Regions from separate parts of the Pseudomonas sp. NPDC090755 genome, predicted to be linked through region 3. Evidence: predicted binding sites of a transcription regulator. Region 3 holds the regulator's gene; each other region holds the start of a gene.
The links. The regulator FliA, encoded in region 3, starts transcription of late flagellar genes. The targets are predictions, from matches to a motif close to CTAAAGTTTNNNNNNNNNNNGCCGNTAA.
Positions count from the first base shown of each region.

Region 1: the regulator FliA is predicted to act here: its motif matches at 4,737-4,764, upstream of ACIQUS_RS06790 (methyl-accepting chemotaxis protein).
Region 2: the regulator FliA is predicted to act here: its motif matches at 4,906-4,933, upstream of motA (flagellar motor stator protein MotA).

Region 1 covers NZ_JBIVXC010000002.1:612,939-622,766, reverse strand. The annotation lists gene ACIQUS_RS06800 (LysR substrate-binding domain-containing protein) at 1-830, shown strand, start outside; gene ggt (gamma-glutamyltransferase) at 948-2,615, shown strand; gene ACIQUS_RS06790 (methyl-accepting chemotaxis protein) at 2,730-4,649, opposite strand; gene ACIQUS_RS06785 (neutral zinc metallopeptidase) at 4,851-5,732, opposite strand; gene pcaH (protocatechuate 3,4-dioxygenase subunit beta) at 5,933-6,652, shown strand; gene pcaG (protocatechuate 3,4-dioxygenase subunit alpha) at 6,663-7,268, shown strand; gene ACIQUS_RS06770 (FAD-dependent oxidoreductase) at 7,306-9,024, opposite strand; gene ACIQUS_RS06765 (IclR family transcriptional regulator) at 9,202-9,828, shown strand, end outside.
Region 2 covers NZ_JBIVXC010000001.1:632,095-641,922, forward strand. The annotation lists gene ACIQUS_RS02915 (histidine kinase) at 1-132, opposite strand, end outside; gene serB (phosphoserine phosphatase SerB) at 268-1,482, shown strand; gene asd (archaetidylserine decarboxylase) at 1,595-2,458, opposite strand; gene ACIQUS_RS02930 (rhodanese-like domain-containing protein) at 2,476-3,285, opposite strand; gene ACIQUS_RS02935 (HDOD domain-containing protein) at 3,332-4,867, opposite strand; gene motA (flagellar motor stator protein MotA) at 4,999-5,850, shown strand; gene motB (flagellar motor protein MotB) at 5,854-6,882, shown strand; gene ACIQUS_RS02950 (TIR domain-containing protein) at 6,947-7,429, opposite strand; gene rsgA (small ribosomal subunit biogenesis GTPase RsgA) at 7,688-8,719, opposite strand; gene orn (oligoribonuclease) at 8,811-9,365, shown strand; gene ACIQUS_RS02965 (trimeric intracellular cation channel family protein) at 9,466-9,828, shown strand, end outside.
Region 3 covers NZ_JBIVXC010000014.1:6,406-16,233, reverse strand. The annotation lists gene ACIQUS_RS19345 (flagellar motor protein) at 1-606, opposite strand, end outside; gene ACIQUS_RS19340 (chemotaxis response regulator protein-glutamate methylesterase) at 606-1,718, opposite strand; gene ACIQUS_RS19335 (chemotaxis protein CheA) at 1,764-3,980, opposite strand; gene ACIQUS_RS19330 (protein phosphatase CheZ) at 3,993-4,781, opposite strand; gene ACIQUS_RS19325 (chemotaxis response regulator CheY) at 4,801-5,175, opposite strand; gene fliA (RNA polymerase sigma factor FliA) at 5,280-6,020, opposite strand; gene fleN (flagellar synthesis regulator FleN) at 6,017-6,850, opposite strand; gene flhF (flagellar biosynthesis protein FlhF) at 6,970-8,280, opposite strand; gene flhA (flagellar biosynthesis protein FlhA) at 8,292-9,828, opposite strand, start outside.

The DNA.
Region 1 (9,828 bases), on a different contig from region 3:
CCGCCGAGCAGGGCGGGCAGACGCCTTCGGCGATCAGCCGCACGTTGTCGCGCCTGGAAGCCAAGCTGGGCACCACCTTGCTCAACCGTACCACCCGGCGCATGGACCTGACCGAAGAAGGGCGGTTCTTCTTCGAACGGGCCAAGTCGATCCTGCAGCAGATGGATGACCTGGAAGAGCATCTGTCGCTGCATCACCAGACGCCTTCCGGGCGCTTGCGTATCAACGCCGCCTCACCCTTCATGCTGCACGCCATCGTGCCCTGGGTGGGTGAGTTTCGCGCGCTGTATCCGCAGATCCAGCTTGAGCTCAACACCAACGACCTGATCATCGACCTGATCGAGCAGAGCACCGATGTCGCCATCCGCATCGGCGAGCTGGCCGACTCCAGCCTGCACGCCCGTTCGCTGGGCTGCAGCCCGTTGAATATCCTGGCCAGCCCCGCGTACCTGGCGCGTCACGGTACGCCAGAGCGGGTCGAGGACCTGCAAGGGCATTCGCTGCTCGGTTTCACCCAGACCGAAACCCTCAACCACTGGCCGTTGCGCCATGCCGAGGGCGACCGCCTGCTGATCCGCCCGAGCCTGGCGGCGTCCAGCGGCGATACCCTGCGCGAGCTGGCCCTGGCCGGCGAGGGCATCGTATGCCTGTCGCATTTCATGACCCATGACGATATCCGCGCCGGGCGCCTGCAGGTGGTGCTGCCCGAACACAACAGTGGCTATCGCCAACCGATCAATGCGGTGTACTACCGCAACTCGCAACTGGCCTTGCGCATCCAGTGCTTTCTCGACTTCATCCAGCACAAGCTGGCGGTCTACGCCTGCTGAGCGCTCCGGCTGCGACAGGACCTGCCTGTCAGCGGCGAATTTTCCTGTGGTGTTTGATAACTCGTCTGACTTCAGCCTTAATGGCTGTTCAACGAAAACAACACCAAGGAAGTTCTCATGCGCGTTGTGATGTTCCGAACCTTGAGCCTGAGCGCCGCGATAATCGCCAGTTCATCGGCCTACGCCGTGACCCTGGACGGTGGCGCGGTCGCCGCCCCCGATCAATATGGTGCACAGGTAGCCGCCGAAATCCTCAAGAAGGGCGGTAATGCGGTAGATGCTGCCGTCGCCACGGCCTTCACCCTGGCGGTGACCTACCCCGAAGCCGGCAACATCGGCGGGGGCGGCTTCATGACCCTGTACATGGACGGCAAACCCTACTTTCTCGACTACCGCGAAGTCGCGCCCAAGGCTGCCAGTCGCAACATGTACCTGGACGAGAAAGGCGAGATCATCGAGAACCTGAGCCTGGTCGGCGCCCGTGCCGCCGGTGTGCCAGGAACGGTGATGGGCTTGTGGGAGGCGCATCAGAAATTCGGCAAGCTGCCCTGGTCGGAACTGATCACCCCGGCGGTAGGCTATGCGAAGAACGGCTTCAAGATCGCCGCCAAGCAGTACCAGTACCGCGAGGACGCCCTGGGACTGTTCAAGGACAGCACCAACTTCAATGACTACTTCGGCACCATGAAAGTCGGCGAGACCTTCAAGCAGCCGGAGCTGGCGCAGACCCTGGAGCGCATCGCCGACAAGGGCGTGAGCGAGTTCTACCAGGGCAAGACCGCCGACCTGCTGGTGGCCCAGATGCAGGCCGACAAGGGCCTGATCAGCAAGGACGACCTCAAGGACTACAAGGCGGTGTGGCGCGAGCCGATGGGCATCGAATGGCGCGGCAATGTGGTCTACACCGCACCGCTGCCAAGCTCCGGCGGCGTGGCCCTGGCCCAGCTGCTGGGTATCAAGGAAAACCGCGCGGCCGACTTCAAGGGCGTCGAGCTGAACTCGGCCCGCTACATCCACCTGCTGGCGGAAATCGAGAAGCGGGTGTTCGCCGACCGTGCCGACTACCTGGGTGACCCGGCGTTCTCCAAGGTGCCGGTGGACAAGCTGATCGCCAAGGACTACATCGCCAAGCGCGCCCAGGAGGTCAACCCGAACGCCATCTCCGAAACCGAGAAAGTGCGCCCGGGCCTGGAACCGCACCAGACCACCCACTTCTCTATCGTCGACAAGCAGGGTAACGCGGTCAGCAATACCTACACCCTGAACTGGGACTACGGCAGCGGCGTGGTGGTCAAGGGCGCGGGCTTCCTGCTCAACGACGAGATGGACGACTTCAGTTCCAAACCGGGCGTGGCCAACGCCTTCGGCGTGGTCGGTGGCGATGCCAACGCCATCGAGCCGGGCAAGCGCATGCTGTCTTCGATGGCCCCGACCCTGGTCACCCGTGACGGCAAGGTCACCCTGGTGCTCGGTACGCCAGGTGGTTCGCGGATCTTCACCTCGATCTTCCAGGTGCTGAACAACCTGTACGACTACAATCTGCCGCTGGAAAAAGCCGTGGCGGCGCAGCGGGTGCATCACCAGTTGCTGCCCAAGGACACCATCTACTTCGACGCTTATGCACCGCTGACCGGCAAGGTCGCCGACGAGCTGAAGAAGATGGGCTACATCCTTGAGGACCAGGGCTGGGAGATGGGGGACATCCAGGCGATCCGGGTCAATGGCGCGGCGCTGGAGACAGCTTCCGATCCGCGTGGGCGCGGGGTGGGGCAGGTCGTCAAGTAAGGGGTGAAGTCATCGCCGGCTTCGCCAGCTCCCACAGGTCCGGGGTGAAATCCGGACCTGTGGGAGCCGGCATAGCCGGCGATGGCTGCCAAGCAACCCCTTCGCCAGGGAGGGTCAGACGCGGAAGTGGCTGACCATGGTCTGCAACTGATTACCCAGGCGCGCCAGTTCAACACTGGACGCCGCGGTTTCATCGCTGGCCGCGGCCGTCTGTTCCGATACATCGCGCACATTGATGATGCTGCGGCTGATCTGCTCGGCCACCGCGCTTTGCTGTTCGGCGGCCGCGGCGATCTGCTGGTTCATCGACTGGATGTTCGACACTGTGCGGGTGATGCTCTCCAGTGAGGCACCGGCCTTGCGGGTCAGCTCGACGCTGCTGTCGGTCAGGTTGCGACTGCCAAGCATCACATTGGCCACTTGCTGGGTACCGCTCTGCAGGCCGGCCACCAGCTCTTCGATCTCTTCGGTGGACTTCTGGGTGCGCTGGGCCAAGCCGCGTACCTCGTCGGCGACCACGGCGAAACCACGTCCGGCTTCGCCGGCACGCGCCGCTTCGATAGCCGCGTTCAGCGCCAGCAGGTTGGTCTGCTCGGCGACCGACTTGATGACGTCCATGACACTGCCGATCTTCTGGCTTTCCTGCTGCAGCAGGCCCATGGCCTCGGTGGAGCGGTGCACTTCTTCCGCCAGGCGTTCAATCTGGCTGATCGCCTCGGCAACTACCTGGTCACCGGCACGGGCCTGCGTGTCGGCATCGGTGGCGGCAGCGGAGGCATGCTCGGCGTTGCGCGCGACTTCCTGCACGGTGGCGGCCATTTCGTGCATGGCGGTGGCAACCTGATCGGTCTCGACTTTCTGGCTGTTGACCCCGGCGCTGGTTTCCTCGGTCACCGCCGACAGCTCTTCGGCGGCGCTGGCGATCTGGGTGACGCCATCGCGGATACCGCTGATCAGGTCGCGCAGGGTAGAGCCCATGCGCTGGATGCCCTGCTGCAGCACGCCCAGTTCGTCACGGCGGGTGACGCGCAGGTCGTGGGTCAGGTCGCCCGAGGCGATCTTCTCAACCACAGCCAGGGTGTCGCGCAACGGACGGGTGATCTGGCGAGTGATGATCACCGCGGCCAGCACGCCGACCAGCAGCGCCAGCAGGGTGGCGGTCAGTTGCAGGGTACGGGCCTGGGCACTTTCGCTGTCGCGGCGTTCAAGCTGGATCTTGTACAGCGTGTCACTGATCTTGACGATGCTGGCGCCCTGTACGGTCATTTCCTGGCGCGCGACGGCGATGTCGGCAGTGGAGTCGCGGAACTGGCGCACGGCATCGCGGTAGGCCAGCACGGCGCTTTCGAACTGCTTGATGCGTGCTGCTTCGCCCGGCATCTGGCGATTCAGGTTGGCGATTTCGGCCAGGACGGCATCGAGCTGGCGCAGCGCCAGTTGTTCGGACTCGCTGCTGGTGTCGGCGATGTAGCTGCGCACCGCCAGGCGCACCAGGAACAGTTGTTCCTTGGCCTGGGTGACGGTGCGGAACTGCTCCAGGCGGCTGGCGCTACCTTCAGGCAGGGCGAGGATGTCGCGGTTGATCGCCTCGATCAGTTCGATGGCGCGCGAGGCGGCCAGGTTCATCCCGTCGCGAGCGGCGAGGCTTGCCTTGTAGCCGCTGCGCATCTTGTTGATCGACACCTGGTAGGCGTCGATGACCTGGCCCAGCTCCTGGAGCAACTTGACGTTTTCCGGGCTCTTGAAGGTCTTGAGCAGCTTCTGCTGCTGTTCACTGAAGGCGTTGAGCTTGACCTGCACGGTGCCGGCGGCGGCATCGTCGCCGTTGGTCAGCATGTACTGCAGGCGGGTGATGCGCAGGTTGGTCAGGTCGCTGTTGAGCTGGGTGATGTCGCTCATCCAGTTACTGCGATCGATCAGCCCGCCCATGCTGTTCCAGCCGGTGAGGGCCAGCAGGCTGGTGAGCAGTAGCACCAGGCCGAAGCCCAGGCCGAGTTTCAGGTTGACGCTGATGTTGGCAAACCAGCTGTTCATGCAATCCTCCAGGAACGTAGTGCGTCGTTATCCATATCGCTGGAAGATTGTTGTTCTTGATGGCCAGCTGATGTACGTGAGCACGGGTTATCGGCGGCCCGGCCCGTAGCTGAAACGCTTTTTCAGCAAAAAATGATCAGCGGTCGTAACCGGGCTTTTCCACGGCAGGCCACGAAGGCTGCCGTGGGCTGGCAGGAGGGATTACAAGGCGCGGGCGGTGAAGGTGTCGCACTGGTTGATGTCGCCCTTGGCAAAGCCGGTCTTGAACCAGCGCACACGCTGCTGCGAGGTGCCGTGGGTGAAGGAGTCGGGCACCACCCGGCCCTGGCCCTTCTGTTGCAGGCGGTCATCGCCGATGGCGTTGGCGGCGTTCAGGGCTTCTTCGATATCGCCCGGTTCCAGCCAGTTCAGGCGTTGTTGCGCCTGGTAGGCCCAGACCCCGGCCAGACAGTCGGCCTGCAATTCCTGGCGCACCAACAGGCCGTTGTCGCCCTCCATGCGCTCGCCACGCTGGCGTGCGGCCTGGACCTTGGCCGAGACACCGAGCAGCGTCTGCACGTGGTGGCCGACTTCGTGGGCGATGACGTAGGCCTGGGCGAAGTCGCCGGCAGCGGCGAAGCGTTGCTCCATTTCGCGGAAGAACGTCATGTCCAGGTAGACCTTCTGGTCGGCCGGGCAATAGAAGGGGCCCACCGCCGAGGAGGCGAAGCCGCAAGCCGAATTGATCTGGCCGCTGAACAGGGTCAGGGTCGGGTCTTTGTACTGACGCCCGCCCTGGGCGAAGATCGCCCGCCAGGTGTCTTCGGTGTCGCCCAGGATCGACGCGACGAATTCGGCCTGTTCGTCGTTGACTGGCGGCGCCTTGCCTGTACCGGTGCTGACCGGCGCGCTTTGCTGGCCCATCTGCCCGGTCAGTTGGCCAAGGATCTGCAACGGGTCTTGGCCGGTGATCCAGCCGATACCGACGATCAACAGGATCGCACCGATGCTCAGGCCCTTGCCACCGCCGAAGCGCATGCCGCCACCGCCCTCGCCACGGGCATCGACCACATTGTCGCTACGCCTGCCTTTTCGCCATTGCATGAGTGCTCTCCCGAGCCTGGAAACATGAGCTAAAAGATTAGTTCACCCACGGTCGCTCCGTCAGATTACTGAAGATTGGATAACCATTTGGTTATGTATCGGTGGTTTCTTTTCAATATTCACCCGGCCCTGCATACCCGAAACTGCAACCTCGCCTGCCACGCCCAGGCCCCACCATAATTCCAAGACAGGAGAACGGCATGTCTGCACAAGACACCAGTCGCTTCGCTATCCGTGATCGCAACTGGCACCCCAAGGCCTTTACCCCGGATTACAAAACCTCCATCGCCCGTTCCCCGCGCCAAGCACTGGTGAGCATTCCCCAGTCGATCAGCGAAAGCACCGGCCCGGACTTCTCCCACTTGAAGTTCGGCCCCAACGACCATGACCTGTTGCTCAATTTCAACAACGGCGGGCTGCCGATCGGTGAGCGGATCATCGTTGCCGGCCGTGTCTGCGACCAGTATGGCAAGCCGATCCCGCACACCCTGGTGGAAATCTGGCAAGCCAACGCCGGTGGCCGTTACCGGCACAAGAACGACCGCTATCTGGCACCGCTGGACCCCAACTTCGGCGGCGTGGGCAGGGCCCTGACCGACAGCGAGGGCTACTACAGCTTCCGCACCATCAAGCCGGGCCCGTACCCATGGCGCAATGGTCCGAACGACTGGCGTCCGGCGCATATCCACGTGTCGATCAGCGGCCCGTCGATTGCCACGCGCTTGATCACCCAGCTGTATTTCGAAGGCGATCCGTTGATCCCGATGTGCCCGATCGTCAAGTCGATTGCCAACCCCGAGGCGATCCAGAGCCTGATCGCCCGCCTGGACATGAGCAATGCCAACCCCATGGATTGCCTGGCCTATCGCTTCGACATCGTGTTGCGCGGCCAGCGCAAGACCCACTTCGAAAACCGCTGAGGAGGTGACCATGCCTATTCAATTGCTGCCGGAAACCCCTTCGCAGACCGCCGGCCCTTACGTGCACATCGGCCTGGCCCTGGAGGCCGCCGGCAACCCGACCCGTGACCAGGAAATCTGGAACCGCCTGGCCCGCCAGGATGCGCCGGGCGAGCACATCCTGGTGTTCGGTAATGTCTATGACGGCAACGGCCACCTGGTGCGCGATTCGTTCCTGGAGTTCTGGCAGGCCGACCACGCAGGTCAGTACCAGAGTGATTTCGACCTGGAGCGGCCGTTCAACAGCTTCGGTCGCACGGCCACCACCTTCGACAGCGGTGAGTGGACCCTGCACACGGTCAAGCCGGGTGTGGTGCGCAATGCGGCGGGCGTGCCGATGGCGCCGCATATCAACGTCAGCTTGTTTGCCCGTGGCATTAACATCCACCTGCAGACCCGCCTGTATTTCGATGACGAGGCCCAGGCCAATGCCCAGTGCCCGGTACTCAACCTGATCGAGCAGCCGCAACGGCGCGAGACGCTGGTGGCGACCCGCTGCGAGGTGGATGGCAAGCTGGCCTATCGCTTCGACATCCGTATCCAGGGTGAGGGCGAGACGGTGTTCTTCGACTTCTGATTGCAGTGTGGCGATCGCGGGGCAAGTCGGGTCGCGATCATTCGTAGTCCGTCACCCCGGCGATATGCCGCCCGGCGATGTAGCCAAAGGTTGCCGCCGGTCCCAGGTTGATCCCGCCCGCCGGGTAATGCCCGCCCATGATGCTGGCCATGTCGGTACCCGCTGCATATAGCCCGGCAATGGGCTGGCGCTGGCTGTCGAGCACCTGTGCATGTTCGTTGGTCCTGAGTCCGGCGAAGGTGCCAAAGCAGCCAGGCTCGACTTTCACGGCATAGAAGGGTCCTTGCTCGATCGGTGCCACACAGGGGTTGGGTCCGTGCAAGGCGTCGCCCTGTTTGCGGTTGTAGGGCGTTGAGCCCCGACCGAACAGCGGGTCTTCGCCGTGACGGGCGTGCCGGTTGTATTCGCTGACCGTCGCACTCAAACCTTGCGGGTCGATGCCGCAGGCCCGGGCCAGGGCTTCGAGTGTGGCGCCGGTCTTCAGGTAGCCGGAATTGATGAACGGCTGCAGCGGTAGCGGAAACGGACGGGACATGCCCAGGCCGTAACGGCGCTGGAAGGCATGGCTGCAGATCAACCAGGATTCGACGGTATCCCCCGGCGCATGGGCAACCATGGCGCTGACATAGTCGTAGTAACCGTTGGCTTCATTGACGAAGCGCTTGCCGTTGGCGAGCACGCCGATGATGCCGGGCTTGCCACGCTCGATGATGTGTGGGAAATGGCCCACCGTGCCGTCACTGTGCGGCACCCGCGAGACCGGCGCCCAGGCCACCGGGCTGTGCAGGTCGTCGGCCACCTGGCCACCAACGCTCTCGCCCAGGCGCAGGCCGTCGCCGTTGACGCCCAGCGGCGGCAGGGCCAGGTGTTCACGGCCGGTGGGCGTACGCGGGAACAGTGCCTTGCGCCGCTCGATGTCATTGGCAAAGCCACCTGCCGCCAGGACGACGGCCTTGCGTGCATGGATGGCGATGGGGCCGCGGGCGGTGTCGATGATGGCGCCGCATACCCGGCCTTGCTCCTCGATCAGCGACCGGGCCGGTGCCGACTCCCACAACAGCACGCCCAGGTCTTCTGCCGATTTGGCCAGGCGCGCCACCAGTGCCACGCCGTTGACCAGTTGCATGGCCCGGCCATGAATGGCCAGGTCCAGCAAGTGGCGGCTGAAACGCTTGGTCACGTGCAACAATGAACGCCAGGAGCGGGTCAGGGTGAGGAAGGCGGTGAGGTCGTTGCCGGCCATGATCGGCATGCCCATGAATGAGGTTTCACGCAGGGTCTTGCGCAGGCGCTTGAGCAGCTTGCCGGCTTCCCGACCGTTGTAGGGTGCGGCGATCACCGAGCGTCCACCCGTGCCGGCGCCCGGGGTGTCGCCGTGAATATCGGCAATGCCGTTACCATCGGCGAACTGCAGCGTGGTGTGCCGTTCGAAGAACGACACCATGCGCGGCGCCGCTTCCAGAAAGGCATCGATCAGCGGCCCGTCGAAGCGTTCACCCAGTTCATGCTCCAGATAGGTGCGCGGCACCGAGCGCTCTTCGATGATCCCGGCCCGTTGTGCCAGCGGATTGCAGGGCACCCACATCCAGCCCCCGGACCAGGCGGTGGCGCCGCCGAACACCGCGTCTTTCTCCACGACGATGACCTTCTGCCCGTGCCAGGCGGCGGTTACGGCGGCGGACAGGCCGGCAGCGCCGGAACCGATGACCAGCACATCACAATCCAGGGGGGAGGGCGTAGGGGTATCGGCAACCATGGGCGGAGTCTCCTCGAACAATGGGTTTTGTTATATTCTGGAACTTGATTCCATATTCTATGTTTCGAGTGACGCCTCGGCCAAGCGCCCAGGTGACAAAGTGGGCGAAGATCGGACAGTGATTTGCGCTTTGCCCGTGGCTCTTTAGAATCGGCAAAATTTTCAGGGACCGTGACCATGGCCGGCAGTCAGATAGAACGTGCGTTCAGCCTCGTTGAACGCCTCACCAGCGAGCCCCGGGGCGTTGCCCTGCAAACCCTGGCCGAAGAGCTCCAGATCCCCAAGAGCGCGACCCATCGCATGCTCGCCGAGCTGATGCGCCTGGGGTATGTGCGGCAGAACCCGGAAAGCAGCCGCTATCACTTGAGCACCCGTCTGGTGGCCATGGGCTTTCGCTACCTGGCCAGCAGTGGCGCCGACATCGTCCAGCCGATCCTTGATCAACTGGCTCGGCAAACCGGCGAACTGGTGCGCCTGGGGGTGATCGAGGGTGACCGCCAGACCTGGATCGCCAAGGCTCAGGGCGCCCGTTCGGGGCTGCGCTACGACCCGGACATGGGCCGCGATGCACCGCTGTTCTATACCGCTTCCGGGCATGCCTGGCTGTCGAGCCTGAGCGATGCCCAGGCCCTGGTGCTGGTGGAACGCCAGGGCATCGCCCGGCGGGAAGACTTCGGGCCCAACGCCCCGGCCTCCAATGCCGAATTGCTCGAACGCCTGCGCCTGGCCCGGGAACATGGTTACGCCTGGGTGGTGGAAAGCTCGGCGGTGGGCACCTCGGCACTGGCGGCGGTGGTCCGTCAT
Region 2 (9,828 bases), on a different contig from region 3:
CACCAGGGCCAGTGCCACGAGGAACACGTTATGGCAGGCGATACGCAGCGCAAGCGGCACACGACGATGGCGCAGGGCACGGAAAATCAGCAGGAAGAAGTTGTCGGTTTTAACGGGCGTGGGCCGGTTCACAGAGCGCGGCTCTTTATGTCGGAGAAGTTGCTGCGCAGTATAGCGAGCGCTCATGGACCGGCAAAGTATCGACTGCGCCCGATGGTCCGCGAAAATCGGTAGAATGCGCTTTTTTTCTACGAGTCGGAGCCCGTCTTGCGCGAAATCGTTCTGATTAACATCACCGGTGAAGACCGCCCGGGTCTCACTGCGGCCATCACCGGCGTTCTGGCCCAGGGTGGTGTGAACATCCTCGACATCGGTCAGGCGGTGATCCATGACACCCTGTCCTTCGGCATCCTGGTGGAAATCCCGGACACCGAGAAAGCCTCCTCGGTGCTCAAGAATATTCTGTTTGCGGGCTACGAACTCGATCAGCAGGTCCGCTTCACCCCGGTTTCCGAAGCCGATTACCAGAGCTGGGTAGAAGGCCAGGGCAAGGCCCGTCATATCGTTACCCTGCTGACCCGCAAGGTCACCGCCGAGCAGTTGCAGCGGGTCAGTTCGATCACCGCCAAGTACGGGCTGAACATCGACCACATCGATCGCCTGTCCGGTCGCGTGGCGCTCGATACCCCGGTCGAGCAAGGCAAGGGCTGCATCGAGTTTTCCGTGCGCGGCGAGCCAGCCGATCCGCAGGCCCTGCGCGCCGAGTTCCTCAGCGTGGCCCAGGAGCTGAATGTCGATATCGCTTTCCAGCAGGATTCGCTGTTCCGCCGTAATCGTCGCCTGGCGGTGTTCGACATGGACTCTACCCTGATCGAGGCCGAAGTGATCGATGAGCTGGCCAAGGCTGCCGGCGTCGGTGAGCAGGTGTCGGAAATCACCGAGCGGGCCATGCGCGGCGAGCTGGATTTCCGTGCCAGCTTCAAGGAACGCCTGGCCTTGCTCAAGGGCCTGGATGTTGGCGTGCTCGACGAGATCGGTGCTTCGCTGCGCCTGACCGAAGGGGCCGAAGTGTTGTTTGCCGAGCTCAAGCGCCTGGGTTACAAGACCGCGATCCTGTCCGGTGGCTTCACCTACTTTGCCAAGCAGTTGCAGGCCAAGCTGGGCATCGACTATGTCTTTGCCAACGAGTTGGAAGTGGTCGATGGCAAGGTGACCGGCGTTGCGGTCGAGCCGATTGTCGACGCTCAGCGCAAGGCTGACCTGCTCGGTGAGCTGGCGCGTAAGGAAGGCTTGCAGATGGAGCAGACCATTGCTGTCGGTGACGGCGCCAATGACCTGCCGATGCTGGCGATCGCGGGCCTGGGCGTGGCTTTCCGCGCCAAGCCTCTGGTCAAGCAGTCGGCCAAGCAGGCGATTTCGACCCTGGGGCTGGATGGTGTGCTGTACTTGCTGGGCTTCCGGGATCGCGAAGGTCGCAACTGAATGCCAGGGCCGCTGTGCGGCCCATCGCCGGCTGCGCCAGCTCCCACGGGGGCTGGCACGCTCATGAAGGCCAGGCACAAAAAAGCCCGCATCGCTGCGGGCTTTTTCATGTTCAGGCCTGGGCGGGCGCTGCCAGGCGCTGCCCCATGCTCACTGCAGAGCCTGCACCGAGTTCTTCGGCCCATTTGACCTGCTCGGGTCCGAACAGCACCACGGCGGTGGAGCCGAGCTTGAAGCGACCCAGTTCCGCGCCCTTTTCCAGGTGGATCGGCGCACGGCTGGCTTCGTCGTAGCGGAAAGTCTTCAGCTCGCGCTTGGGCGGCGTCACCAGGCCGGCCCAGACGGTTTCGATCGACGCCACGATCATGGCACCGACCAGCACAACCGCCATCGGCCCGCGCTCGGTATCGAACAGGCAGACCACGCGTTCGTTACGGGCGAACAGCTCCGGAACGTTTTCGGCGGTGGTCTGGTTGACCGAGAACAGCCGGCCCGGCACGTAGATCATCTCGCGCAGGGTGCCGGCCAGCGGCATGTGCACGCGGTGGTAGTCCTTGGGCGACAGGTAGATGGTGGCGAACTCGCCGCCCATGAACGGCGCGGCATTGGCCGGATCGCCACCGAGCAACTCCAGGGCGCTGAAGCTGTGACCCTTGGCCTGGAAGATACGACCGTGCTCGATCGGGCCGAGCTGGCTGACGGCGCCGTCGGCTGGGCACAGGATGGCACCCGGGGTTTCGTCCAGGGGGCGTGCGCCCGGCTTGAGGGCGCGGGTGAAGAAGGCGTTGAAATGCTCGTAGGCCGTGACGTCTTCAACCAGCGCCTGGGACATGTCGACCTGGTAGCGCTTGGCGAACCAGCTGGTGAAGGCGTTCTTGAACCAGCGCACGCGGCACTCGGCGATGCAGCCGGCCAGGCGCGACAGCAGGTGATGCGGCAGCAGGTACTGGCTGATGATAAACAAGCGGGATTTCATTGGGTTTCCTTGATTCTTCAAACTTCTACAGGCGTGTCCGGATGGTTGCCCCATTCGCCCCAGGAGCCGGCGTAGGCCTTGACCCGTGGGTACCCCAGGGCCTTGGCCACCAGGTAGGTAAAGCCGGAACGGTGATGGGTCTGGCAGTGGGTGACCACTTCCTTGTCTTTGCTGATGCCCAGCTGTTCGAGGATTTCGCGCATATCCTTGCGGATGCGCAGGTGGTCGTTCATGTCCATGCCGGCGGTCCACTCGAAGTTGACCGCGCCGGGGATATGTCCACCTTTCGCCGCGAGGACTTTCTCGCCCCGGTATTCGGCCGGGCTGCGGGCATCCCAGATCGCCAGATCAGCGGCGCCCAGACGGCTTTGCAAGTATTCGCGGGTTGCGGTGGGTTCTGCGTGCAGCCTCAGGGCGGCCGTACCGCTGACCTGTGCCGGGACCTCGGTGCTGAGCTTGCTGGCGGGCCAGGCCTGGATGCCACCGTTGAGGTAGTGGTACTTGTCATGGCCGATCACATCGAGCAGCCAGATGAAGCGACCGGCCCAGCCGCCCCCTTCGTCGTCATAGACCACGTAGACGGCATTGGCATTGTGCCCGAGCTCACCGAAGAGTTTTTCCAGGTCGGCCTTGGCCGGCAGCAGACCCGGTGCCGGTGGTTGACCCAACTGGGTGCGCTTGGGGTCAATGAAGCGTGCCCCGGGAATATGGCCGCTGCTATAACGGTTGGCGCTGGTCAGGTCGACCAGGATCAACTCCGGCACATCAAGCCGCGCTAGCAGGTCAGCTGGCTCGATCACCAGGGGCAGGCCAGAAAAGTCAGTCATCCAGAATCTCCAGATCAGGACAGAGGGGGCGATTGTAGCGCAAGGCTCAGGCGCTGCGGTGGCTGAAGGCGGCCAGTGCGCGTTCAATGCATTGCGCGGTCCTGGCAAAGGCTTGCAGGCTGATGTCGGCCAGGGGCTTGCCGCCTTGGTCGGCGACCAGCAGCATCACCACCCGCTCGTTGCACCCAAGCGAACGCAGCAACAGCTGGTCACTGCGAAACAGGGCGCGCAGGCCGGGCGGCAGCAGGGGCGAGAACTGGGCATGGTTTTCCGGAGTCAGGCGCAACTGTGCCGGTTTGCTCAACAGGCGTTGCAGCAATTTGCTCTGTTCCACTGGTAGCACCAGGCTGGTGGCCTCTGTCGGCAGTCCGGCGATCTGGTGCGCGCGCAGCAGACCCTGGCTCTTGTCGGTCATCAGCAGCATCACCCGCTGCATGCCGCAGGCCACCAGGGCATCGCGGGCCCGGCCGCTCAGGTGCAGGGCGTTGGTGAACGGGCTGGGTTCGGTCAGCAGTTCGCCACACAGCTTGCGCCAGGTGCCCAGGGCCTGCGCGGTGGGCGGAGGTGGGGCAATCAGGCCCGGATGCTGGCGTACCTGGTGCCATGGCCAGATCAGCGCTTGCGCCGGATGGAAGAGATCGTCGCCGGCATGATGGCGGGCGCTGATCGCAGCCTGCTGGTGCACCAGTTGTTGCACTTCGTCCAGCGGGGTTTGCAGATACAGGCTGCTCAGCAGTTGCCAGCGCTGTACATGGGCATTGGTCCAGCCCACCTGTGCCGCCAGTGCCATGCCGTTGGCCAGCAATACGGTGTTGGCCGGTTGATTGAACCAGCGGCGCACGGCCGGTCGGTCGTCCAGGCGCTGCTGCTGGCGCAGGGTGTTCTCTTCGCGAGCGATGAGCAGGGCCTCGGCCAGCAGGCGACGGTCTTCCTGCAGCAAGTGATAGCCGCGGGTGACCCAGTCCGGCAGGCGCCAGTGCTCGGCCAGGGCCTTGCACAGGCTGAGCACCCGGACACCGAACAGCTCGAGCTCGACCCGGGCGGCCGATTCACCCTTGTGCACCACCCGCAGCTCCCAGTCATCGAGCAACTTGGGGTGGGTCAGGGCCAGGGGCCACAGCGGTGAGAGAAACAGCAGGCTGCCCCAGTGGATCTCTTGCCAGAGTCGCGCCAGGCGGCTGGCGAACAGGCCATTGGCCTGCTGGCTGGCGTGCTGGCTGATCAGTTGCAGTTGGCGCAAGGTCGGTGCGATTTCGCCTTCAGGCAGGGCCGGCAGGCGCTCCAGCAATTGGGCGGTGCGGGTCAACCCCAGGCGATTGATGGCGATCTCCAGGCTTTCGGCGGGCTCGCCCATGCTGGCCTGGGTGTGCTGGTTGGCTTCGCGCATCACGCTGAGCACCAGGGCCGGGCTGCCCTGCATCAATTCGGCGATGTCGCGCAGCGAACGGCGACTGTCGGCAATCGCCGCCTTGACCCGCTCGTAATTGACCAGGGGAACCGGGAGGCGAACGCTATCGAGCAGCTTGACCCAGGCATCGAGTGTTTTTGGTGTTTGACGTGGCACGATGGTTTCAATAGGCATGCTGGAAGGAGGCCGAACTGGTTTTTCGCCTTGAGTGACTATAGTCTGGCGCAGTTCTGCCGATAAGTAGAAGAAGAGTTTTATCAGCTTCCGCTCACGACCCTGACCACGACAGTAAGTGCTTTCTATCTATGGCTAAAATTATCGGCATCATCGTCGTATTCGCGAGTGTGCTCGGCGGATATGTGCTTTCCCACGGCAAGATTGCCGCCCTCATCCAGCCTTTCGAAGTGCTGATCATCGGCGGCGCGGCCTTCGGTGCGTTCCTGCAGGCGAACCCTGGTCACATGACGATGCATGTCATCAAGAAGTCGCTGAAGATGTTCGGTACGCGCTTTACCCATACTTTCTATATCGAGGTATTGGGGCTGGTCTACGAGATTCTCAACAAGAGCCGGCGTGAAGGCATGATGGCGATCGAAGCCGATATCGAAGACGCTGCTGCCAGTCCGATTTTTGCCAAATACCCCGCCGTGCTGGGCGATGAACGCATGACGGCGTATATCTGCGATTACTTGCGCATCATGTCCACCGGCAACATGGCGCCTCATGAGCTCGAAGGCCTGTTCGACATGGAGCTTTTGAGCATGAAGGAAGAGCTCGAGCATCCCTCCCATGCCGTGACCGGTATCGCCGACGGCATGCCAGGCTTCGGTATCGTCGCCGCGGTACTGGGGATCGTGGTGACCATGGCGTCGCTGGGCGACGGCGACCAGAAATCCATCGGCCTGCACGTCGGTGCGGCACTGGTAGGTACGTTCTTCGGTATTCTCGCCGCCTATGGTTTCTTCGGTCCGCTGGCCACGGCCCTGCGCCAGGACGCCCGGGAAGAGCTCAACGTCTATGAAGCCATCAAGGCTTCCCTGGTCGCCTCGGCGTCCGGCATGCCGCCGTCGCTGGCAGTGGAATTCGGTCGCAAGGTGCTGTTCCCGGCCCACCGTCCGAGCTTCGCCGAGCTGGAACAAGCAGTCCGCGGACGCTGAGTCATGGAGAACAATCAGCCCATTATCGTCAAACGCGTCAAGCGCTTTGGCGACGGCCACCACGGTGGTGCCTGGAAGATCGCCTTCGCCGACTTCGCCACGGCGATGATGGCGTTCTTCCTGGTGCTCTGGCTGCTGTCCACGGCCACGCCGGAACAGAAGATCGCCATTGCCGGCTACTTCAAGGATCCGATCGGCTTCTCCGAAAGCGGCACGCCCTACGTCATCGACCTGGGCGGCTCACCCCAGCTTGCGCCGGAAAAGACCATCAACCCGGAAGTGAAATCCGAGCCGACCCCCGACAATAGCCTGCAGCTGGACAAGGACAAGGTCGAGACCATGGCCGAGCAGGTCGAGCGTGAGCGCCTGGAGCTGCTGCTGCAGGAGCTGCAGAACAAGGTGGAAGAAAATCCCCAGCTGCAAAAGTTCAAGGACCAGATCCTCTTTGAAATCACCCAGGACGGCCTGCGCATCCAGATCATGGACGCCGAGAACCGGCCGATGTTCGACCTGGGCAGCGCCCGTTTGCAGCCGTACTTCGAAGACATCCTGCTGGCCATGGCCGACACCATCAAGGCGGTGCCGAACAAGATCAGCATCAGCGGCCACACCGATGCCAAGCCGTACGCCGGTACCGGTGAATTCGGCAACTGGGAGCTGTCGGCCAACCGCGCCAATGCTGCACGGCGTGCGCTGGTCGCCGGGGGCTACCCGGACGCCCAGGTCGCCCGGGTGGTCGGTTATGCCTCGTCGTCGTTGTTCGACCGGGCCAACCCGCTCAATCCGGTCAACCGTCGCATCGATATCATCGTCCTGACCAAGAAGGCCCAGCGTAGTATCGAGGGCGAGCAGACTCCGCCGGCGGCGCCGGCAGGCAGCCCGCCCGGTGCCAGTGCGCCGGCACCGGGCGCCACGCAAGCCCCGGCAACCGCGGCAACGAGCGAGCCTGAGCCGATGCAGCCACGGGAACTGCGCCAGAAGCTGAACATCTTCGAGGATGGTGTGCTGAAGATGGATGAAAACAAGGAATAATCCCGCGCCTGGACGACAACGCCCGTGAACAGTGATGTTCACGGGCGTTGTGCTTTCAGGGTGGTCAGAAGCCGCGGCGGATCTTGGCTTTCAGGTCCGCATGGAAGAAGTCGGCATTGGCCCGGTTGGTGGCGTGGGCCTCGATGCCGTCCTCGGCGATCGCGCGCTTGAAGGTCTGTTCGTCGTGATAGGCACGTACGAACAGGTCGATGTGCTCACGCATGCTCATGATCGGCCACTTTTCCAGGTAGCCGGGCAAGGCGTGCTCCGCAGATTGGAACAGGGTGACCCGGCGATTGACCTGGGTGGCAGCGCCCAGTTGAAAGGGCACCCACCAGATGTCGGCGTTGTCCCGTGAAAGCACGGCGATCAAATGCGTGCTGCTGTCCAGGTTGCGGCTGACCTGACCGCTGATATCGTCGTTGGTCTGCTGGGCGTCACTGTCGAAGAGGTCCAGGTGTGTCTGGATGCCTTCAAGCTTCAGGCGCTCGTTGATGATGAAGGCATCGAGCCGTTCCTGGTGTCGATAACTGATAAAGACAGGCATCAGGCGTGACCTCCTGCTGCATAGACCAGGCGGGTGATGGGCAAGGATGTGATTGTCATTGTTGATTCCTTTGCACAAGGCAGGGTGATGGTTCGCTTCGTGCTGGCGAACCTGAAAGGCGACAATCAGTGAAAGCATTGATGGCAGCAAGGGACCACCCGCAATCAGGAGTGGTCCTACCATTGCCGGTAACTTGTCCTGCGGATGCGTCCTACAGGCAGGCGCGAAGAGGCTCGTTGCGAGCCTCCCGGGATTACTTCAATAAGTGTCCTGAGGCAGGCTGGCGATGATCGAGCGGTAGCTGTTCATCCGTTGCTGCTGGACGCGACCGTCTTCCAGGGCCTTGAGCAGGGCGCAACCCGGCTCGCGGTCGTGCTTGCAGTCACGGAAGCGGCAGGTGCCGAGCAGGTCGCTGAACTCGATGAAGCCGGCCTCGACATCGGCGCGGCTGACGTGGACCAGGCCGAACTCGCGAATCCCCGGCGAGTCGATCAGCTCACCGCCACCCGGGAAGTGATAAAGACGGGCGGTGGTGGTGGTGTGCGTGCCCTGGCCGGACCATTCGGAAAGGTCGCCCACCCGCGTCTGCACGTCCGGCAGCAGGCTGTTGACCAACGATGACTTGCCGACGCCGGACTGGCCGACGAACACGCTGATGTGACCATCCAGTTGCGCCTGCAGTTGCTGCATGCCATCGCCGTGGTGGGCGGAGACCTCCAGCACGGGATAACCCAGTTGCCGGTACACCGCCAGCAGCGCGTTGAGCGCCGGGGCGTTCTGTTCGTCGATCAGGTCGGCCTTGTTGAGTAGCAGCAAGGGGCGGATGCCGGCATGCTCGGCAGCAACGAGGTAGCGATCGATCAGGTTGGCGTGGGGCTCCGGCGCCGGGGCGAAGACGATCACGATCAGGTCGACGTTGGCCGCCACCGGCTTGAGCTGGCCTCGGCTGTCGGGGCGGCACAGTTCGGTGCTGCGTGGCATTTGCGCGACGATCACGCCAATGCCCTGGTTGCCGGCGCGCCAGACCACCCGGTCGCCGGTTACCAGCGCTGGCAGGTTGGCGCGCAAGTGGCAGCGAAATACCTGGCCAGCCGCTTCGCCGTCCTGGGCTTCGACCTCGACCTGCACGCCAAAGTGAGCGATGACCAGACCAAGCTGTTCCGGCCCGAGGTCACCGCCTTCGAGCTCCTTCAGGGCCTGTTGTTCGCGTTTGGCGGCGCGGGCAGCGCGTTCACCCTGGATTTTTTCGATCCGCCAGTTCTGGCGGCGATTGAGCTGGCGTTTGGCCATGAAGGTTCCGTGTTCGACAAGCATTATTAAACGGCGAAGAGTTTAGCACGCTCCACTAGGCTAAACTGCGCTCCTACCGAGGAGCAGAATCATGCAGAATCCACAGAACCTGATCTGGATCGACCTGGAAATGACCGGTCTGGATCCGGACCACGACGTCATCATCGAGATGGCCACCATTGTCACCGACAGTGACCTGAACACCCTGGCCGAAGGCCCGGTGATTGCCATTCACCACAGCGACGAAGTGCTGGCGCGCATGGATGAGTGGAACACCCGCACCCATGGCGCTTCGGGCCTGACCCAGCGTGTGCGTGACAGCAAGGTGAGCATGGCCGAAGCGCAAGCGCAGACCATCGCCTTCCTCGAGCAATGGGTGCCCAAGGGCAAGTCGCCGATCTGCGGCAACAGCATCTGCCAGGACCGCCGTTTCCTGTACCGTCACATGCGCGGCCTGGAAACCTATTTCCACTACCGCAACCTTGACGTGTCGACCCTCAAGGAGCTGGCTGCACGCTGGGCCCCCGAGGTTCGCGACAGCTTCAAGAAGGGCAACACCCACCTGGCGCTGGATGACATCCGCGAGTCGATCGCCGAGCTTCGCCATTATCGCGAGCACTTCATCAAGCCTTTCGCCAAGCCTTGATACAGACGCCGCGGGGTTGTCTGCACAATCCACGCGGCGCCCTCTTTTGGTGCTTGAGGCAACTGGTTAGACTGCGCGCCCTTTTGCACGGATCTGCGCCATGTTGTTGATGCTCTACCTCATTGCCATCACCGCCGAAGCCATGACTGGCGCGTTGTCTGCCGGGCGCCGCGGCATGGACTGGTTTGGCGTGGTGCTGATCGCCTGCATCACTGCCCTGGGGGGCGGTTCGGTGCGCGACGTGTTGCTGGGGCATTACCCGCTGACCTGGGTCAAGCACCCGGAATACCTGGTGCTGACCAGCTTTGCCGCCTTGATGACCATTTTCATCGCGCCGTTGATGCGCCACTTGCGCTCATTGTTCCTGGTGCTTGATGCGCTTGGGCTGGTGGCCTTTACCCTGATCGGCTGCATGACTGCGCTGGAGATGGGCCAGGGGATGCTGGTGGCGTCCATCAGCGGG
Region 3 (9,828 bases):
CGGCAGCAGGATCAGGTTGGCACTGGCCACGCCATAGATGGTGGCGACAAAGGCCACGGCGATACCGTTGCCCAGCTGTGACGGATCGGCCAGGTTGCCCATGACATGGATCAGGCCCATCACTGCGCCGATGATACCGATGGTCGGCGCATAGCCGCCCATGCACTCGAACACCTTGGCCGCCTGGATATCCCGGCTTTCCTGGGTGTAGAAATCCACTTCGAGGATGCTGCGGATGGCCTCGGGTTCGGCGCCATCGACCAGCAACTGCAGGCCCTTGCGCGCATAGGGATCCGGCTCGGCATCGGCCACGCCTTCCAGGCCCAGCAGGCCTTCCTTGCGCGCGGTCAGGCTCCAGTTGACCACCCGGTCGATGCCACCGGCCAGGTCGATACGCGGCGGAAAGAGAATCCAGCGCACGATCTGCAGCGCCCGCTTGAAGGCGCTCATGGGCGTTTGCAACAGCGCCGCGGCCAGGGTACCACCGAGCACGATCAGGGCCGCCGGGCCGTTGATCAGGGCCGTCAGGTGGCCGCCTTCGAGGAAGTTGCCACCGACGATGGCAACGAACGCCAGGATGATGCCGATAAGGCTCAGGACATCCATCAGACGCACGCCTCGACCAGGTGCTTGCCGATCTCGTCCAGGCTGTAGACCGCATCGGCCAGGTTGGCCTTGACGATGGCCATGGGCATGCCATAGATCACGCAACTGGCTTCATCCTGGGCCCAGACCGTGCTGCCGCCCTGCTTGAGCAGGCGCGCGCCTTCACGACCGTCGGCGCCCATGCCGGTGAGTACCACCGAGAGCACCTTGTCGCCGTAGGATTTGGCCGCGGAGCCGAAGGTGATGTCCACGCATGGCTTGTAGTTCAGGCGCTCGTCACCTGGCAGGATCTTCACCGCACCGCGTCCGTCGACCATCATCTGCTTGCCACCGGGTGCCAGCAGAGCGAGGCCCGGACGCAGCATGTCGCCGTCCTCGGCTTCCTTGACGCGGATCTTGCACAGCTTGTCCAGGCGCTCGGCAAAAGCCTTGGTGAAGGCTGCCGGCATGTGCTGGATCAGCACGATCGGTGCCGGGAAGCTGGCCGGCAGCTGGGTCAGGACCCGCTGCAGCGCCACCGGCCCACCAGTGGAGGTGCCTATGGCCACCAGCTTGTACGGCTTGCGCTTGGGCGCCGGCGAGGTCGCGGCCGCTGCACGCACCGGCGCGCTGGCGCGCGGCGCGGGGCTGGTGCCCAGGCTGCTGACGCTCGGCGCTGGGTGCGCGGCCGGCTGCGGTGCCGGCGCGGGACTGGCGTAGGCACTGGAGCGACGGTTGCTGCGGGAAATGGTATGGACCTTTTCGCACAACAGCTGCTTGACCTTCTCCGGATTGCGGGAGATGTCTTCGAAGTTCTTCGGCAGGTAATCGACGGCCCCGGCATCCAGGGCATCGAGGGTTACCCGCGCGCCTTCGTGGGTCAGCGAGGAGAACATCAACACCGGGGTCGGGCAACGCTGCATGATGTGACGCACAGCGGTGATGCCATCCATCATGGGCATTTCGTAGTCCATGGTGATGACATCGGGCTTGAGCGACAGTGCCTGGTCGATCGCTTCCTTGCCGTTGGTCGCGGTGCCCACGACCTGGATAGTCGGGTCCGCTGAAAGAATTTCCGAGACACGGCGGCGGAAGAAACCGGAATCATCCACCACCAGGACCTTGACTGCCATAAACACTCCATTAGGGGGCGCGGCGTGCGGGCCGCGCCACCAGAATCAAATACGCCGGGCAGCGTAACGCTTGAGCATGCTCGGTACGTCGAGGATCAGCGCAATGCGCCCGTCACCGGTGATGGTGGCGCCCGACATGCCCGGCGTGCCCTGGAGCATCTTGCCCAGCGGCTTGATGACCACTTCTTCCTGGCCCACCAGTTGATCGACGACGAAGCCGATCCGCTGGGTGCCCACCGAAAGGATCACCACGTGGCCCTCGCGCTGCTCTTCATGAGCGGCGGAACTGACCAGCCAACGTTTGAGGTAGAACAACGGCAAGGCCTTGTCGCGCACGATCACCACTTCCTGGCCGTCGACCACGTTGGTGCGCGACAGGTCCAGGTGGAAGATCTCGTTGACGTTGACCAGCGGGAAGGCGAAGGCCTGGTTGCCGAGCATGACCATCAGGGTCGGCATGATCGCCAGGGTCAGCGGCACCTTGATGACGATCTTCGAGCCCTGGCCCTTGGCCGAGAAAATGTTGATCGAGCCGTTGAGCTGGGAAATCTTGGTTTTCACAACGTCCATGCCCACGCCACGACCGGACACGTCGGAGATCTCGGTCTTGGTCGAGAAACCCGGGGCGAAGATCAGGTTGTAGCAGTCCGACTCGCTCAGGCGATCGGCCGCATCCTTGTCCATCAGGCCCTTCTCTACCGCCTTGGCGCGCAGCACGTTGGGATCCATGCCCTTGCCGTCGTCGGAAATCGACAACAGGATATGGTCGCCTTCCTGCTCGGCCGAGAGCACCACCTTGCCACCCCGGGCCTTGCCCGACGCTTCGCGTTCTTCAGGGGTTTCGATGCCGTGGTCGACGGCGTTGCGCACCAGGTGCACCAACGGGTCGGCCAGGGCCTCGACGAGGTTCTTGTCCAGGTCGGTTTCTTCACCGACCAGTTCCAGGTTGATCTCTTTCTTCAACTGCCGGGCCAGGTCACGAACCAGGCGCGGGAAGCGCCCGAAGACCTTCTTGATCGGCTGCATGCGGGTCTTCATCACCGCGGTCTGCAGGTCGGCGGTGACCACGTCCAGGTTCGACACGGCCTTGGACATGGCCTCATCGCCGCTGTTCAGGCCCAGGCGCACCAGGCGGTTACGCACCAGCACCAGTTCGCCGACCATGTTCATGATCTCGTCCAGGCGCGCGGTATCGACCCGCACGGTGGTTTCCGCTTCGCTGGCGGCCTTGTCGGCAGCCGGGGCGGCCTGTCGGGCCGGCGCGGGCGCAGCCGCCTTGGTCGGGGCGGCGGCAGGCACTGGTGCGGCGGCAGGCTTGGCCGCAGCCGGTGCGGGTGCAGGTGCGGGCTTTGCAGCTACAGCCGCAGTTGCAGCCGGAGCAGCGGCAACGCTGTCGGGCGCGAACTTGCCCTTGCCGTGCAGTTCATCGAGCAGCGCTTCGAACTCGTGCTCGGTGATGTGATCGTCAGCAGCGGCCGGCGCCGACGCCTGGGCCGGTGCCGCAGCCGCGGGCAAGGCGTCGACGGCGAAGGTACCCTTGCCATGCAACTGGTCGAGCAGCGCCTCGAACTCGTCGTCGGTGATCTCGTCGCTATCACTCTGGGCGGCCACGGGCGCAGGCGCCGGAGCAGCCAGCCCCTCGGGAGCGAACTGGCCCTTGCCGTGCAATTGGTCGAGCAGCGACTCGAACTCGGCGTCGGTGATTTCGTCGCTGGCGGCGGCAGGTGCCTGCACCTGTGCTTCAGCTTCGGCCTTGACCGCGTTGAGCGAGTCGAGCAACTGTTCGAATTCAGTGTCGGTGATGTCTGCTTCGGCTTGCGCCTCGGGCGCGGCCTCGACCACCGGCTCAGGCGCCGGTGCCTGCTCGGCGCCACCCGGCTCGGCCAGGCGCGACAGCGCCGCCAGCAGCTCAGGGGTGGCCGGGGTGATCTCACTGCGCTCGCGCACCTGGCCGAACATGCTGTTGACCGTGTCCAGGGCTTCCAGGACCACGTCCATCAGCTCGGCGTCGACGCGACGTTCACCCTTGCGCAGGATGTCGAAGACGTTCTCGGCGATATGGCAGCACTCCACCAACTCGTTGAGCTGGAGGAAGCCGGCGCCCCCTTTTACAGTGTGAAAACCGCGAAAGATCGCATTGAGCAGGTCGGCATCATCGGGACGGCTTTCCAGCTCGACCAGTTGCTCGGACAGTTGCTCAAGAATCTCGCCGGCTTCTACCAGAAAATCCTGGAGGATTTCTTCATCGGCGCCGAAGCTCATTAAACGTGCTCCCTAAAAACCCAGACTGGACAGCAGATCGTCGACATCGTCCTGACCGGACACGACGTCTTCACGCTTATCGGCATGAATCTGCGGACCTTCACCCCGAGTCGGATGTTTTTCTTGATCTTTTTCAGCACGCAGCTGCTGGTGGTCATGTTCGATACCGGCAAAACGGTCGACTTGACTGGCCATCAGCACGAGCTTGAGCAGATTGCTTTCTACTTCGGTGACCAGCGCGGTGACGCGCTTGATCACCTGACCGGTGAGGTCCTGATAGTCCTGAGCCAACAGAATGTCGTTGAGGTGGCCGGCGACCTTGCGGTTACCCGCCTCGCTGCGCGTCAGGAAACTGTCGACGCGCCGGGCCAGCTCGCGAAACTCAGGCGCCGCCACTTCGCGGCGCATGAAGCGCTGCCAGTCGACACTCAAGGCCCGGGCTTCGTCGCTCAGCTCGTTGAGTACCGGCGTGCTGGCCTCGACCAGGTCCATGGTGCGGTTGGCCGCACCCTCGGTCAGCTTGACCACATAGGACAGGCGCTCGGTGGCGTCGGTGATCTGCGACACTTCCTCGGCCTGCGGCATGTGCGGGTCGATCTGGAAACTGACGATCGCGCTGTGCAGCTCGCGGGTCAGTTTGCCGACTTCCTGGTACAGGCCACGGTCTCGGGTCTGGTTCAGCTGATGGATCAGTTGCACCGCGTCGCCGAATTTGCCTCGCTCAAGGCTGTCGACCAGCTCCTGGGCATGTTTTTTCAGCGTCGACTCGAACTCGCCCAAGGATGAATGTGATTGCTCCATAGCGCCCCCGTGGCGAGTCTTAGCTGTTCACGCGCTCGAAGATCTTCTCGATCTTTTCTTTGAGCACCTGTGCGGTGAACGGCTTGACCACATAGCCGTTGACGCCGGCCTGGGCCGCTTCGATGATCTGCTCGCGCTTGGCCTCGGCAGTCACCATCAGCACCGGCAGGTGCTTGAGGCGTTCATCGGCGCGCACTTTGCGCAGCAGGTCGATACCGGACATGCCAGGCATGTTCCAGTCGGTCACGAGGAAATCGAAATGACCGCTTTCGAGCATCGGCAACGCGGTGTTGCCGTCATCGGCTTCCTGGGTGTTGGTGAAGCCCAGGTCGCGCAGCAGGTTCTTGATGATCCGCCGCATCGTCGAGAAATCGTCGACGATGAGGATTTTCATGTCTTTGTTCAATTAGACCTCCAAGCAGTCTTAGACGCGCTCAGCGCTGAACGCGCATTCAATCAATTCGGGTAATGCATTTCGCGACTGCATCGAACCTGCGTTCAACGCGCCCGCCATTCTCCCAGGCGACTGCGCAGACGCGCCGCGCACTGGCTGTGCAACTGGCTGACACGTGACTCGCTGACCCCCAGCACCTCGCCGATTTCCTTGAGGTTCAGCTCCTCGTCGTAATACAGCGCCAGTACCAGACGCTCGCGCTCCGGCAGGTTGGCAATGGCCTCGGCCAGGGCCTTCTGAAAGCGCTCGTCTTCCAGGTCGCGCGAAGGCTCGAGCTGGGCACTGGCGCCATCCTCGTGCAGGCCTTCATGTTCGCCGTCCTGCAACAGGTCGTCGAAGCTGAACAGGCGGCTGCCCAGGGTGTCGTTCAGAATCCCGTAGTAATCATCGAGACTCAATTGGAGTTCGGCAGCAACCTCGTGATCTTTAGCATCGCGGCCGGTTTTTGCTTCAATGGCGCGAATCGCGTCACTGACCATGCGGGTGTTGCGGTGCACCGAACGCGGTGCCCAGTCGCCCTTGCGCACTTCATCGAGCATTGCCCCGCGGATCCGGATACCGGCATAGGTTTCGAAACTGGCACCCTTGCTCGCGTCGTACTTGTTGGCGACTTCGAGCAGGCCGATCATCCCGGCCTGGATCAGATCCTCCACCTGCACACTGGCCGGCAAGCGCGCCAGCAAGTGGTAGGCGATGCGCTTGACCAGGGGCGCGTAGCGCTCGATCAATTCGTATTGGGCATCGCGTGAAGCCTTGCAGTACATCCGGTATCCGCTGGCATTCATAGCACAGGTCCCGCACTCGTCGGCTGCACCAGGCGCTCGACGAAAAACTCAAGGTGGCCACGCGGGTTGGCAGGCAGCGGCCAGCTGTCGACCTTCTGGGCAATGGCCTTGAACGCCAGCGCGCACTTGGAGCGCGGGAAGGCTTCATAGACCGCACGCTGCTTCTGCACCGCCTTGCGCACGCATTCGTCGTACGGCACCGCGCCGACGTATTGTAGGGCCACGTCCAGGAAACGATCCGTGACCTTGGTCAACTTGGCGAACAGGTTGCGCCCTTCCTGCGGGCTCTGCGCCATGTTGGCCAGGACGCGGAAACGGTTCATGCCGTAGTCGCGGTTGAGCAGTTTGATCAGCGCGTAGGCGTCGGTGATGGAGGTGGGCTCGTCGCACACCACCAGCAGCACTTCCTGGGCCGCGCGCACGAAGCTGACTACCGAGTCACCGATACCCGCAGCGGTGTCGATCACCAGCACATCGAGGTTGTCGCCGATTTCGCTGAAGGCCTGGATCAGACCGGCGTGCTGGGCCGGCGCCAGGTGCACCATGCTCTGGGTGCCGGAGGCAGCCGGCACGATGCGCACGCCGCCCGGCCCCTGCAACAACACGTCGCGCAGTTCGCAGCGGCCTTCGATCACATCGGCCAGGGTCCGTTTCGGGGTCAGGCCCAGCAGAACGTCGACGTTGGCCAGACCCAGGTCGGCGTCCAGCAGCATGACCCGACGGCCAAGCTCTGCCAACGCCAATGACAGGTTTACCGACACGTTGGTCTTGCCGACGCCACCTTTGCCGCCAGTTACGGCGATCACCTGTACGGGATGCATGCTACCCATGTTTGTTCATTACCTTGTCTTGCTTAGACCGAGGCCACATGAACGGCTGCGCTTTCAACACCTGAAAAATGCATGGCAGACCATCTATGCAGATACTTTGCAACGTCTTCACAATCACCTCAGCCGACACGTTTGCCGGAGCTGTGGTAGAGATCAGCGAACATATCGGCCATGGCCTCTTCGCTGGGCTCGTCCTGCATCTGCACGCTCACGGCGCGGCTGACCAGCTGGTGGCGGCGCGGCAAGTGCAGATCGTCAGGAATGCGTGGCCCGTCAGTAAGATAGGCCACTGGCAGTTCATGACTGATGGCCAGGCTCAGGACTTCGCCCAGGCTGGCCGTTTCATCGAGTTTGGTCAGGATGCACCCGGCCAGTCCGCAGCGCTTGTAGCTGTGGTAGGCGGCGGTGAGCACCTGCTTCTGGCTGGTCGTTGCCAGCACCAGGTAATTCCTGGCGGCAATGCCGCGACCGGCAAGGGTCTCCAGCTGCATGCGCAGGGCCGGGTCGCTGGCCTGCAGGCCGGCGGTATCGATCAGCACCACGCGCTTGCGCAGCAGCGGCTCCAGCGCCTGGGCCAGGGACTGGCCCGGGTCGACGTGGGTCACCGAAACGTTGAGGATCCGCCCCAGGGTCTTGAGCTGCTCCTGGGCACCGATGCGGAAACTGTCCATGCTCACCAGGGCCAGGTTCTGCGCGCCGTACTTGAGCACGTAACGCGCCGCGAGCTTGGCCAGGGTCGTGGTCTTGCCCATGCCGGCCGGGCCGACCATGGCAATCACCCCGCCCTCTTCGATCGGCTCGATTTCCGGCACCTCGATCCGCCGTGCCAGGTGCGCGAGCAGCATGCGCCAGGCATGGCGCTGCTCATCGATACCGACGGTCTGGTCGAGCAGTTCGCGCGCCAGCGGACCGGACAGGCCGATACGCTGCAGGCGCCGCCAGAGGTTGGCCTGTTGCGGCTGGTTGCCTTGCAGCTGGCTCCAGGCCAGGGAGCCGAGTTGAACTTCGAGCAGCTCGCGCAGACCGCTGAGCTCCGAGCGCATGGCATCGAACAGGCGTGGGTCGACCGGCGCGGCAGGCGCAACAGCCGGGGCGACAGGCTCGTCGACATGAGGCTCGACCAAAGGCTCCGAGGCGGTCAGCGGCAGCCCGGCAAACAATTGGCGGTTGCCGTCCTCGCTTTCGCTGCGACTGCCGAGTTCGGCCTGGGCGGTGACGATGCGCGACTGGGTCTTGCGCAGTTCGACTTCGAGCTCGACATTCGGAACCCGTGGCGCCAGGGCGGACAGCTTGTAGTCCAGCGCAGCCGTCAGCTCGACACCGCCAGCAATCCGTCGGTTGCCGATGATGGCGGCGTCAGCCCCCAGCTCATCTCGAACCAGCTTCATGGCCTGACGCATATCGGCGGCGAAAAAACGCTTAACTTGCATAACCCACTACCTCAGCCGTTGGGGCCTACTGTGGCAACGATGGTGACTTGCTTGTTGTCAGGTATTTCCTGATACGCCAAAACATGCAAATTCGGTACAGCCAGGCGGCCGAAGCGCGACAGCATTGCCCGTACCGGTCCTGCGACCAGGAGGATCGCCGGCTGCCCCTGCATCTCCTGACGCTGGGCCGCTTCGATCAACGAACGCTGAAGCTTTTCGGCCATGCTCGGCTCCAGAAGAACACCGTCTTCCTGACCTTGCCCGGCCCTTTGCAGACTATTGAGCAAAATCTGTTCCAACCTTGGCTCAAGGGTGATCACAGGCAGCTCGGACTCAACGCCGACAATGCTTTGCACGATGGCGCGACACAATCCGACGCGCACCACGGCGACCAGCGCGGCGGTATCTTGACTCTTGGCCGCATTGTTGGCGATTGCCTCGGCAATGCTGCGGATATCGCGCACCGGCACCTGCTCGGCCAGCAGCGCCTGCAGGACCTTGAGCAGGCCCGACAACGAAATGACACCCGGCACCAACTCTTCGGCAAGTTTAGGTGACGCCTTGGCCAGCACCTGCAGCAGTTGCTGGACCTCTTCGTGGCCAATCAGCTCGTGGCAGTGCTTGTGCAGGATCTGGTTCAGGTGGGTGGCGACCACCGTGCTGGCATCGACCACGGTGTAGCCCAGCGACTGCGCCTGGCTGCGCTGGTTGACGTCGATCCACACCGCTTCCAGGCCAAAGGCCGGGTCGCGGGCGGCGATGCCGTTGAGGGTACCGAACACTTGCCCGGGGTTGATCGCAAGCTCCCGATCCGGGTAGATCTCTGCCTCGGCCAGGATCACGCCCATCAGGGTCAGGCGGTAGGCACTGGGGGCCAGGTCGAGGTTGTCGCGGATGTGCACCGTGGGCATCAGAAAGCCCAGGTCCTGGGACAGCTTCTTGCGCACGCCCTTGATCCGCGCCAGCAACTGGCCGCCCTGGTTGCGGTCCACCAGCGGAATCAGGCGATAGCCCACTTCCAGGCCGATCATGTCGATCGGGGTGACGTCGTCCCAGCCCAGTTCCTTGGTTTCCAGGGCGCGCTGTGGCGATGGCAACTGGTCCTGCTGGCGCTGGACCTCCTCCAGGGCCTTGACCTTGGCCTGGTTCTGCTTGCGCCAGACCAGGTAGGCACCACCACCGGCCAGCAGGCCGAGGCTGATGAAGGCGATATGCGGCATGCCCGGCACCAGGCCCATGACGATCATCAGGCCGGCCGAAACGGCCAGGGCCTTGGGCGAATCGAACATCTGCCGGTTGATCTGCCTGCCCATGTCCTCGGAACCGGAGGCACGGGTCACCATGATCGCGGCGGCGGTGGACAGCAGCAGTGATGGCAATTGCGCCACCAAACCGTCACCGATGGTCAGCAACGCATACACCTTGCCGGCGTCGGCGAAGGCCATGTTGTGCTGGAACATGCCGACGGCCATGCCGCCGATCAGGTTGATGAAGAGGATCAAGAGGCCTGCGATGGCGTCACCGCGGACGAACTTGCTGGCACCGTCC